3 regions of the Streptomyces sp. KL2 genome follow, and region 3 is predicted to be linked to each of the others. Evidence: predicted binding sites of a transcription regulator. Region 3 holds the regulator's gene; each other region holds the start of a gene.
The links. The regulator HrcA, encoded in region 3, represses chaperone genes, less so after heat shock. The targets are predictions, from matches to a motif close to TTNGCACTCNGNNNNNCNGAGTGCNAA.

Region 1: a site for HrcA is predicted at 1,745-1,771, ahead of groES (co-chaperone GroES). Genes of this name have one in related genera too.
Region 2: a site for HrcA is predicted at 2,450-2,476, ahead of groL (chaperonin GroEL). Genes of this name have one in related genera too.

The regions. Positions count from the first base shown of each region.
Region 1 covers NZ_CP127170.1:2,258,685-2,262,806, reverse strand. The annotation lists gene QPK52_RS10050 (THUMP-like domain-containing protein) at 196-1,407, opposite strand; gene groES (co-chaperone GroES) at 1,920-2,231, shown strand; gene groL (chaperonin GroEL) at 2,339-3,964, shown strand.
Region 2 covers NZ_CP127170.1:3,380,466-3,384,587, reverse strand. The annotation lists gene QPK52_RS15380 (alanine/glycine:cation symporter family protein) at 1-380, opposite strand, end outside; gene groL (chaperonin GroEL) at 633-2,261, opposite strand; gene QPK52_RS15370 (cold-shock protein) at 2,660-2,863, opposite strand; gene QPK52_RS15365 (MoaD/ThiS family protein) at 3,403-3,681, opposite strand; gene thrC (threonine synthase) at 3,678-4,122, opposite strand, start outside.
Region 3 covers NZ_CP127170.1:4,114,064-4,118,185, reverse strand. The annotation lists gene dnaJ (molecular chaperone DnaJ) at 68-1,195, opposite strand; gene hrcA (heat-inducible transcriptional repressor HrcA) at 1,196-2,212, opposite strand; gene QPK52_RS18490 (MBL fold metallo-hydrolase) at 2,405-3,118, shown strand; gene QPK52_RS18485 (DUF3097 domain-containing protein) at 3,207-4,076, shown strand.

The sequences.
Region 1 (4,122 bases), 1.9 Mb from region 3:
CACCCGGAGGCATGGCTCACGCCGCCGTCGCTCGCCGCCCCGCGGGCCCGCGGCCACGGGATCGGCGCGCTGCTGATCGCGCGGGCCGCCGCGGAGGCACGGGAGCGCCGTCCGCATCCGGTGCTCGACGTGGCGGCTTCCGGCATCGCGGCGGAGCCCCGGGAACGCGTGACCGTCACCCGTACGGGTGCTCTCTCAGCGGATCGGGTGGCCCAGGAGCATCGTCGGGGCGCCCGCGACGCGGGTGAGGAAGACCGTGGCCGCGTTCGGGCCGGACGGCTTCACCTTCCGGCGCAGCTCCTCCGGTTCGACCGCCGAGCCGCGCTTCTTGACCGTCAGCGTCCCGACACCGCGCTCGCGCAGCAGCGCCTTCAGCCGCTTGACGTTGAAGGGGAGGGTGTCGGTGATCTCGTACGCGGCCGCGTACGGCGTCGGACGGTGCTCGTCGGAGGTGACGTAGGCGATGGTCGGGTCGATCAGGCGTCCGCCGACCCGCGCGGCCACCTCCGCGACCAGGTGCGCGCGGATCACCGCGCCGTCCGGTTCGTAGAGGTAGCGGCCGACCGGGCCGGTGCCGGGGGCGCCCGCCGGGCCGCCGGAGTCCAGGGTGCGGGGACCGGGCAGCAGGGTGGCGCGCACCCGGGGCGCCCCGCGCGAGGCGGCGCCGAACCACAGCACGGCCTCCTTCACGTCCCCGCCGTCGGAGATCCACTCGGCCGCCGCGTCCGGCGGTACCGCCTCGTGCGGAATGCCGGGAGCCACCTTCAGCGCGGCGAGCGGGGCGCGCCGGGCGGCCTCCACCGCCCAGGACAGCGGCGGCGAGTACGCCTCGGGGTCGAAGATCCGGCCGCGCCCGCCGCGGCGGGCCGGATCGGCGAAGACGGCGTCGAAGCCGGACGTATCCACCTCCGTCACGTCCGCGCAGCGCACCTCGATGCGGTCGGACAGGCCCAGCGCCCCGGCGTTGGCGCGGGCGACGGCGCAGGCCAGCGGGGAGCGGTCGACGGCCAGGACCTCGATCCCGGCGCGGGCCAGCGCGATGGCGTCGCCGCCGTTGCCGCAGCACAGGTCGGCCAGGCGCCGCGCCCCGAGGGCGGCGAAGCGCCCGGCGCGGTACGCGGCCACACTGGCGCGGGTGGCCTGCTCCACGCCGTCGGGGGTGAAGTACATCCGTGCCGCGTCCCCGGCCCCGAACTTCGCGGCCGCCCGCTGCCGCAGCCGGGCCTGGGCGATGGCCGCCGAGACCAGCTCGGCCGGGTGGCGGCGGCGCAGCCTGGTGGCGACGGCCAACTCCCGCCCGGGGTCGTAGGACCGCAGCTCCGCCAGCAGGGCCTGCCCCTCGTCGGTCAGCAGGCGGTGGAAGACGGAGACGGGGTCGCCGAGATCGTCGTCGGTCGGAGCGTGCACCGGCCCATCATCGCAGCGGCCGTCCTCAGCGGGTGAACAGCGTGGTGAGGTCGATCTCCATGGGGAAGGGCACGGGGACGACGAGCTTGCCGCGGTGGATGCCGGTGGCCGGCCTCCGCATCACTCGGCTGTGGAACGAGGTCCGCGGGGACACCATCACAAGGGCTCCGTCGATCAGTTCGAAACGCGGTGCGTCCGGCGGCAGCCGGTCCAGCCGCCGGGCAGAACCAGTCGGGCAGGGGCTCTGCGGTCATCGGCGGTACTCCTTGACGGGCGGGCACCTGTGACGCGGTACGGGGTCAGCGAACCGGCGCACCGGCGCGCAACGCGCCGTGCGCTGGCACTCCGGTTGACTGAGTGCTAACGCCCGCATAGTCTCGGCATTGGCACTCCCCCATGGAGAGTGCCAATCCAAGCGACGGGCAGATCCGGCACCCGCGACGACGGATCTACCAGGTCGCCACCCCAGACATCCAAACCCCGCTGAGATCTCCGAAGGGGGAGGTCGGATCGTGACGACCGCCACTAGCTCCAAGGTTGCCATCAAGCCGCTCGAGGACCGCATCGTGGTCCAGCCGCTCGACGCCGAGCAGACCACGGCCTCCGGCCTGGTCATCCCGGACACGGCGAAGGAGAAGCCCCAGGAGGGCACCGTCCTCGCCGTCGGCCCGGGTCGCTTCGAGGACGGCAACCGTCTGCCGCTCGACGTCAAGGTCGGCGACATCGTGCTGTACAGCAAGTACGGCGGCACCGAGGTGAAGTACAACAACGAGGAGTACCTCGTCCTCTCGGCGCGCGACGTTCTCGCGATCATCGAGAAGTAAGCCACCGCGAAGACTGCCTGTGATCCGCGCCCTGGTACCCGCGTCCGAGACGTCCGGGGCCGGGGCGCGGCTCCTTTGACGAGGATTCCGAGAGGACCCAAGCAACCATGGCGAAGATCCTGAAGTTCGACGAGGACGCCCGTCGCGCCCTCGAGCGCGGTGTCAACAAGCTCGCCGACACCGTGAAGGTGACGATCGGCCCCAAGGGCCGCAACGTCGTCATCGACAAGAAGTTCGGCGCCCCGACCATCACCAACGACGGTGTCACCATCGCCCGCGAGGTCGAGGTCGAGGACCCGTACGAGAACCTGGGCGCCCAGCTCGTCAAGGAGGTGGCGACCAAGACCAACGACATCGCGGGTGACGGCACCACCACCGCCACCGTGCTGGCCCAGGCGCTGGTCCGCGAGGGCCTGCGCAACGTCGCCGCCGGCGCCTCCCCGGCCGCCCTGAAGAAGGGCATCGACGCCGCGGTCAAGGCCGTCTCCGACGACCTGCTGGCCACCGCCCGCCCGATCGACGAGAAGTCCGACATCGCCGCCGTGGCCGCGCTGTCCGCCCAGGACAAGCAGGTCGGCGAGCTGATCGCCGAGGCGATGGACAAGGTCGGCAAGGACGGCGTCATCACCGTCGAGGAGTCCAACACCTTCGGTCTGGAGCTGGACTTCACCGAGGGCATGGCCTTCGACAAGGGCTACCTGTCGCCCTACATGGTCACCGACCAGGAGCGCATGGAGGCCGTCCTCGACGACCCCTACATCCTGATCCACCAGGGCAAGATCTCCGCCATCGCGGACCTGCTGCCCCTGCTGGAGAAGATCATCCAGTCCAACAGCTCCAAGCCGCTGCTGATCATCGCCGAGGACGTCGAGGGCGAGGCCCTGTCGACCCTGGTGGTCAACAAGATCCGCGGCACCTTCAACGCCGTGGCCGTCAAGGCCCCGGGCTTCGGCGACCGCCGCAAGGCGATGCTCGGAGACATGGCGACGCTGACCGGCGCCACCGTCATCGCCGAGGAGGTCGGCCTCAAGCTCGACCAGGCCGGTCTGGACGTGCTGGGCACCGCCCGCCGCGTGACCGTCACCAAGGACGACACCACCATCGTCGACGGCGGCGGCAAGGCCGAGGGCGTGCAGGCCCGCGTCGCGCAGATCAAGGCCGAGATCGAGACCACCGACTCCGACTGGGACCGCGAGAAGCTCCAGGAGCGCCTCGCGAAGCTGGCCGGCGGCGTGTGCGTGATCCGCGTGGGCGCGGCCACCGAGGTCGAGCTCAAGGAGAAGAAGCACCGTCTGGAGGACGCCATCTCCGCGACCCGCGCCGCGGTCGAGGAGGGCATCGTCTCCGGTGGCGGCTCCGCGCTGGTCCACGCCTCCAAGGTGCTGGAGGGCGGTCTGGACAAGGACGGCGACGAGGCCACCGGTGTCGCGGTCGTCCGCCGGGCCCTGGTCGAGCCGATGCGCTGGATCGCCGAGAACGCCGGCCTGGAGGGCTACGTCATCACCTCCAAGGTCGCCGAGATGGAGAAGGGCCACGGCTTCAACGCCGCGACCGGCGAGTACGTCGACCTGGTCAAGGCCGGCGTCATCGACCCGGTCAAGGTCACCCGTTCCGCCCTGGAGAACGCCGCCTCCATCGCGTCGCTGCTGCTGACGACCGAGACCCTGGTCGTCGAGAAGCCGGCCGAGGAGGAGCCGGAGGCCGCCGCGGGCGGTCACGGCCACGCCCACTGAGGCACGGGCCACCGCGGTACGTCCCGCCGACACGACGAGGCCCGGCTCCCCGGCACAGGGGGGCCGGGCCTCGTCGCGTCCCCGCGCGGAAGCGGGGAAGGAGGGGGAGGGGGAACGGGACGGACAGGACGGACGGGACGGAGGGGAGGGGCCGTAAG
Region 2 (4,122 bases), 730 kb from region 3:
CGGTCGCGCACCTTGTAGAGCTGGGCGAGGGTGGACTCAACGAACGCGGAGGCGCCGCCGACCAGCGCCATCACCCACATCCAGAAGACCGCGCCGGGCCCTCCGACGGTGATGGCCGCCGCGACGCCGGCGATGTTGCCGGTGCCGATCCGGGCGGCGGCGGAGATGGTGAAGGCGCCGAACGGGGAGACCGGCTTCCTGCCGTCGGCCCCGGCGCGGGGCTGCTCCGCGACCGTTCTGAGGATCTCCGGCAGGAGCCGGATCTGCAGGGCCCGGGAGCGGATGGTGAAGTACAGACCCGCCACAGCCACCAGGGGGATCAGCAGGTAGGTCCAGAAGTGATCGTTTATCTCGACGATCACTGTTTCGAGCGTGCTCATCGCGTCGTTGCCGTCCAGGAGTCGTGTGGGGTGGTTTCGGCTCTGGAAACAGAGTGGAAGCACCGCGGGAGGGGGTCGCCCATACGCGGCCCCCGGGAGGCTATCCGGTGCGCCGCCTCCTGGTCAGGCCACGACACGGTGCCAAATCTCACATCCTGGACATAGCGAGAGGGCGGCACCCCTCGGGGTGCCGCCCTCGTCACCGTGCGCGCGGTGCGCGCCCGGTGGGGAACCGCCGATCCGCCGGGCGGATCAGAAGTCCATGCCACCGCCCATGCCGGCTGCGGCGGCGTCGGCGCCGGCCGCGGCCTTCTCCGGCTTGTCGGCGATGACGGCCTCGGTGGTGAGGAAGAGCGCCGCGATGGAGGCGGCGTTCTGCAGCGCGGAGCGGGTGACCTTGGCCGGGTCGATGATGCCCTCGGCGATCATGTCCACGTACTCACCGGTCGCGGCGTTCAGACCGTGGCCCGGGGTCAGGTTGCGCACCTTCTCCACGATGACGCCGCCCTCGAGGCCGGCGTTGACCGCGATCTGCTTCAGCGGGGCCTCCAGAGCGGCCTTGACCGCGGCGGCACCGGTGGCCTCGTCGCCGTCGAGCTCCAGCTTCTCGAAGACCGCGGAGGCCTGCAGCAGGGCCACGCCACCGCCGGCGACGATGCCCTCCTCGACGGCCGCCTTGGCGTTGCGCACCGCGTCCTCGATGCGGTGCTTGCGCTCCTTCAGCTCCACCTCGGTGGCGGCGCCGGCCTTGATGACGGCCACGCCGCCGGCCAGCTTCGCCAGACGCTCCTGGAGCTTCTCGCGGTCGTAGTCGGAGTCGGAGTTCTCGATCTCGGCGCGGATCTGGTTCACGCGGCCGTTGACCTGCTCGCTGTCACCGGCACCGTCGACGATGGTGGTCTCGTCCTTGGTGATGACGACCTTGCGGGCGCGGCCGAGCAGCTCCAGACCGGCGTTCTCCAGCTTGAGGCCGACCTCCTCGGAGATGACCTGGCCGCCGGTGAGGATGGCGATGTCGCCGAGCATGGCCTTGCGGCGGTCGCCGAAGCCCGGGGCCTTGACGGCGACGGACTTGAAGGTGCCGCGGATCTTGTTGACGACCAGGGTCGACAGGGCCTCGCCCTCGACGTCCTCGGCGATGATCAGCAGCGGCTTGCCGGCCTGCATGACCTTCTCCAGCAGCGGGAGCAGGTCCTTGACGGCGCTGATCTTGGAGTTGGCGATCAGGATGTAGGGGTCCTCCAGGACCGCCTCCATCCGCTCCATGTCGGTGGCGAAGTAGGCGGAGATGTAGCCCTTGTCGAAGCGCATGCCCTCGGTGAGCTCGAGCTCCAGGCCGAAGGTCTGCGACTCCTCGACGGTGATGACGCCTTCCTTGCCGACCTTGTCCATGGCCTCGGCGATCAGCTCGCCGATCTGGGTGTCGGCGGCGGAGATGGAGGCGGTCGAGGCGATCTGCTCCTTGGTCTCCACCTCCTTGGCCTGCTCCAGCAGGGCGGCGGAGACGGCCTCGGTGGCCTTCTCGATGCCGCGCTTGAGGGCCATCGGGTTGGCGCCGGCGGCGACGTTGCGCAGACCCTCGCGGACCAGCGCCTGGGCCAGGACGGTCGCGGTGGTCGTACCGTCACCGGCGACGTCGTCGGTCTTCTTCGCGACCTCCTTGACCAGCTCGGCGCCGATCTTCTCGTACGGGTCCTCGAGCTCGATCTCCTTGGCGATGGAGACACCATCGTTGGTGATCGTGGGGGCGCCCCACTTCTTCTCAAGGACGACGTTGCGGCCCTTGGGGCCGAGCGTGACCTTGACGGCGTCGGCGAGCTGGTTCATCCCGCGCTCGAGGCCGCGCCGCGCCTCCTCGTCGAACGCGATGATCTTGGCCATGTGAAGTGGTCCTCCCTGGGGTTCCCCATGCCGAAGGCCAGGGGCGGGTTGGGATGTCTCCGGACCGCTCTGGCGCCCGCGACGGACGGCCCACCGGCCCGGCGGTTCCTTGCTCCACCGGGCTTGCGGACCTCACCGAACCGGTCCTTGCTTTGTCACTCTCACCTTCAGAGTGCTAACGCCAATGATTAGCACTCGACCCCTCCGAGTGCAAGCGCGTCAGGGGTTCCGCGCGCCCGTACTCCCGGGTACGGGACGGACGCGGGGGGCACGGGCGGGCCTCGGGCGCGCGCCGGTGCGCGGGCGCACGACGGGAGGGCCCGCGCCCCCTGCGGGGACGCGGGCCCTCCTGTGCCGTCTGACTGCCGATGTGTGTCGTGGTGCGTGTGTCCGGCGCTTCAGGCCGTCACGCGGACCATGTCCGCCTGCGGGCCCTTCTGGCCCTGCGAGATCTCGAACTCGACCCGCTGCCCTTCCTCAAGGGTGCGGTATCCGTCCATCTGGATCGCGCTGTAGTGGACGAACACGTCCGCCCCACCGTCGACCGCGATGAAGCCGTATCCCTTCTCCGCGTTGAACCACTTGACGGTGCCTTGAGCCATTCCTAACTCCCCTATTGCCGGCCCTTGCGCGGGCCCGCGCTCCGCGGACCCGGGTCAGTTGCCACCCCCCGGCGAGAGGGGGCGGCGTGCGCCGGAACGCGTCGACCGCGGCTGAATGTATCTGGGCAGACGCCCTCCGCAACAGGTCTGTCAGACGAGAATTCCGGTCACGCCGGATTGCCGATAAGCACATGAACGGCGGGAAAGTAGGGCAACTTGGGCCGGGCGTAGCGGACCAACGCGACAATTCGCCCGGCAAATCCAGACGCAAGTTGTCGCGTTCTCATGGGCGCTGAGTGCGCATTCGGGGGGAGGCACGCTCACTCTACCGCTCTCCGAGGGGCGGAATTACCAATTCCGTTCACCGTCCGCGGTATGCGCCCCCCTCCCGGGAGCAGACGCGCGGGCGGCCCCGCCCCCCTCGTACGGAGTCGTACGGACCGGGGGGCGGGGCCGCCCGCGTGCGGCGCCGGGAGCCGTGGGCCGCTCCCGGCATCGCAGCGGTTCAGGCCGGGGCGGGCCAGGTCGGGACGGCCGGGTCAGCAGCCGCCCGCGACGGCCGGGATGATGGAGACGCCCGAACCGTCCGGCGTCGGCGTCTGCAGGCCGTCGGCGAAGCGGACGTCGTCGTCGTCGACGTAGACGTTCACGAAGCGGCGCAGCTTGCCCGAGTCGTCCAGCACCCTGGCGGAGATGCCCTGGTGGTTCTTCTCCAGGTCGGCGATGACCTCGGCGAGCGTGGCGCCCTCGGCGGGCACCTCGGCCTGCCCGCCGGTGTAGGTGCGCAGGATGGTCGGGATTCGGACGGTGACGCTCATGCCAGGCCAGCCTCTCGGAAGGAGTCCAGGTTGGGACGGATGATCGCGGACGGTCCGGTGGTCGGCGCCACCGCGTCCAGGGTCTTGAGGCCGTCGCCGGTGTTGAGGACGACGGTGGTCAGGGTCGGGTCGAGCACGCCGGCCTCGATCAGCTTCCTCGTCACGCCGACGGTCACGCCGCCCGCGGTCTCCGCGAAGACGCCCTCGGTCCGGGCCAGCAGCTTGATCGCGTCGACGATCTGCCCGTCGTTCACGTCCTCCACCGCCCCGCCGGTGCGGCGGGCGATGTCCAGCACGTACGGGCCGTCGGCCGGGTTGCCGATGGCCAGCGACTTGGCGATGGTGTCCGGCTTCACCGGCCGCACCACGTCGTGGCCGTCCTTGAAGGCCCGCGCCACCGGCGAGCAGCCCTCGGCCTGGGCGCCGAAGATCTTGTAGGGC
Region 3 (4,122 bases):
CCTGCCATGCCCACCGGAAACCGGCCGCCTTGCCCCAGCGCCGTCCCAGTGCCGTCTCAGTGCCGCCTCAGCGCCCGTTGAAAGCGTCCTTCAGCCGCGAGAACAGCCCCTGCTGCCCCGGCTGGAACTGGCCTGTCGGCCGTTCCTCGCCCCGCAGCTTGGCCAGACGGCGCAGCAGCTCCTCCTGCTCCGGGTCCAGCTTGTTCGGCGTCTGGACCTCCACGTGGACGATCAGGTCGCCGCGGCCGCCGCCGCGCAGGTGCGTCACGCCGCGCTGGTGGAGCGGGATCGACTGGCCGGACTGGGTGCCGGGCCGGATGTCGACCTCCTCCATGCCGTCCAGCGTCTCCAGCGGGACCTTGGTGCCCAGCGCCGCGGCCGTCATGGGGATGGTGACCGTGCAGTGCAGGTCGTCGCCGCGCCGCTGGAAGACCGGGTGCGGCACCTCGTGGATCTCGACGTACAGATCGCCCGCCGGGCCGCCGCCCGGGCCGACCTCGCCCTCGCCGGCGAGCTGGATGCGGGTGCCGTTGTCGACACCGGCCGGGATCTTCACCGTCAGGTTGCGCCGCGAGCGCACCCGGCCGTCGCCGGCGCACTCCGGGCAGGGGGTGGGCACGACCGTGCCGAAGCCCTGGCACTGCGGGCAGGGGCGCGAGGTCATGACCTGCCCCAGGAAGGACCGGGTGACCTGCGAGACCTCTCCGCGGCCGCGGCACATGTCGCACGTCTGCGCGGACGTGCCCGGGGCCGCGCCCTCGCCGCTGCACGTGGTGCAGACGACCGCCGTGTCCACCTGGATGTCCTTGGTGGTGCCGAAGGCCGCCTCGTCCAGCTCGATGTCGAGCCGGATCATGGCGTCCTGGCCGCGCCGGGTGCGGGACCTCGGCCCGCGCTGGGAGGCGGCGCCGAAGAAGGCGTCCATGATGTCGGAGAAGTTGCCGAAGCCCCCGCCGAAGCCGCCGCCCCGGCCCGCGCCGCCCATCGGGTCGCCGCCGAGGTCGTACATCTGCTTCTTCTGCGGGTCGGAGAGCACCTCGTAGGCGGTGTTGATCTCCTTGAACCGCTCCTGCGTCTTCGGGTCCGGGTTGACGTCGGGATGCAGTTCGCGCGCGAGCCGGCGGAAGGCCTTCTTGATCTCGTCCTGCGAGGCATCGCGCTGCACGCCCAGGACCGCGTAGTAGTCGGTTGCCACTTACGACTCCGCGAGGATCTGTCCGACGTAACGTGCCACTGCGCGTACCGCTCCCATCGTTCCGGGGTAGTCCATCCGGGTCGGTCCGACCACACCGAGCTTGGCGACCGCCTCGTCTCCCGAACCGTAACCGACCGAGACGACCGACGTTGACGTCAGTCCCTCGTGAGCATTCTCATGACCGATTCGCACCGTCATGCCCGGATCCTTCGCCTCCCCCAGCAGCTTGAGCAGGACGACCTGCTCCTCCAGAGCTTCCAGCACCGGCCGGATGGTCAGCGGGAAGTCGTGCACGAAGCGGGTGAGATTGGCGGTGCCGCCGATCATCAGCCGCTCCTCGGTCTCCTCCACCAGTGTCTCAAGGAGCGTGGCGAGCACCGCCGAGACCGTGCCGCGGTCCTCCTGGTCGAAGGACTCCGGCAGGTCCTGCACCAGCCTGGGCACCTCCGAGAAGCGCTCGCCGACCACCCGGCTGTTGAGCCGGGCGCGCAGATCGGCCAGGGACGACTCCGAGATGGGGGCCGGGCAGTCCACCATGCGCTGCTCGACCCGCCCGGTGTCCGTGATCAGCACGAGCATCAGACGCGCGGGGGCCAGGAGCAGCAACTCGACGTGGCGGACGGTCGAACGGGTCAGCGAGGGGTACTGGACGACGGCGACCTGGCGGGTGAGCTGGGCCAGCAGCCGCACGGTGCGGCTGACGACGTCGTCGAGGTCGACGGCGTCCTCCAGGAAGTTCTGGATCGCCCGGCGCTCCGGCTTGGACAGCGGCTTGACGCCCGCCAGCCTGTCGACGAACAGGCGGTACCCCTTGTCGGTGGGGATGCGGCCCGCGCTGGTGTGCGGCTGGGCGATGTACCCCTCGTCCTCCAGGGCCGCCATGTCGTTGCGCACGGTGGCCGGGGAGACCTGGAGGTTGTGCCGCTCGGTGAGGGCCTTGGACCCCACCGGCTCCTGGGTGCCCACGTAGTCCTGGACGATGGCGCGCAGGACTTCGAGTCTGCGTTCGCTGAGCATCTGGGCGCACCTCCCGTCCGGCCGTCTCTTCCGGTCCTCTTCCCTGGCACTCTCAGCCGGTGAGTGCCAGTCACCCTGTGCCAGTGTACGGCCGGTGACCACGGCCAGGGCAAGGGCGGCCGCCGACCGGGAGGGCGATCCGCACCACATCCCCGGCGGGCACCGCCCGCGTGATGGCGCTAGCGTCGCGGTATGGAGACGGATTGGGAAGAGCTGTCGCCTGGAGTCGTACGCCGCCGCATGCCCGGCTGGGACGAGACCGTCGGGGCCGTCGCGGGCGAGTCGGGAGTGCTGGTGGTCGACACGGGTGCGACGCTGGGTGACGGCGCGCGCCTCCGGCGGTACCTGCACGAGCGCTTCGGGCGGCCGGTGACCCATGTGGCGCTGACCCATCCGCACTTCGACCACGTCCTGGGCGCGTCGGCCTTCGCCGGGGTGGAGGTCTACGGGGCGGTGGGGATCGAGGACCTGCTGGTCCACTCCAAGGACGGGCTGCGCGAGGACGCCGTACGGCACGGTGTGGACCCGCGGGAGGCGGCCGAGGCGGTCGACGTGCTCGTCCACCCGCACCACCGGGTGGTCGGCGAGCTGACCGTCCGGCTGGGCGGCCGGGAGGTGCTCCTGGCCAACGTCGGCCCGGCGCACACCGCCCACGACCTGGCCGTCGTGGTCCCCGGCGCCCTCGGCGGGCCGGACGTAGTCTTCTGCGGCGACCTGGTGGAGGAGTCCGGCGAGCCGCAGGCGGGCCCGGACTCCCACCCCGTCCACTGGCCGGCCGCGCTGGACCGGCTGCTCGCCCTGGGCGGCGAGGACGCGCTGTACGTGCCGGGCCACGGGGCGGTGGTGGACGCCGCCTTCGTCCGCGCCCAGCGCGACGCGCTGGCGGAGCGCTTCGGCGTCGGGTGACGGGTGACGGGTGACGCGGCAGGTTTCACGGCGGGTTCCGCTTTCCGCCCCGGGTTTCGCGGTGGGGATCGCGTAACACAATGACCGCATGCGCAGCAGACAGTACGGCCCCGACCTGACCCCTCCGTGGAAGCGGACCCCGGGGAACCGCAGACCCGCGCCCGAGGTGCCCGCCGAGCCGGACCTGGTGGTGGAGGAGGTCACGACCGGCTTCTGCGGGGCCGTGGTGCGCTGCGAGAAGACGGCGCAGGGGTTCACCGTCACGCTGGAGGACCGCTTCGGCAGGCACCGGGTCTTCCCGATGGAGCCGCGCGGCTTCCTGCTGGAGGGGAAGGCCGTCACCCTGGTCCGGCCGCGGGCGGTGGCCCCGCCCGCTCCGCAGGCGCCCCGGCGCACCGCCTCGGGGTCGGTGGCGGTGCCGGGCGCCCGCGCCCGGGTGGCGCGGGCGGGGCGCATCTACGTCGAGGGGCGCCACGACGCGGAGCTGGTGGAGAAGGTCTGGGGCGACGACCTGCGGATCGAGGGCGTGGTCGTGGAGTACCTGGAGGGCGTGGACGACCTCCCGGCCGTCGTGGAGGCGTTCGGTCCCACCCCCGGGGCCCGGCTGGGAGTGCTGGTGGACCATCTGGTGCCCGGTTCCAAGGAGTCCCGGATCGCCGCCCGGGTCACCGGCGAGAACGTGCTGGTCGTCGGCCACCCGTACATCGACGTCTGGGAGGCGGTGAAGCCGTCCGCGCTGGGCATCGACGCCTGGCCCGAGGTGCCGCGCGGCCAGGACTGGAAGAGGGGGGTGTGCCGGGCGCTGGGCTGGCCGGAGAACACCGGCGCGGCGTGGAAGCGGATCCTGGGGAGCGTGCGCGACTACACGGATCTGGAGCCGGGGCTGCTCGGCCCGGTCGAGCGGCTGATCGACCACGTCACGGTGGGCGGACCGACGGGCGGCCCCGCCGGTCCGTGAACCCGGCCGCACGGGCGGCCGCACGGGGCCCGGTCCTGGAAGGGGT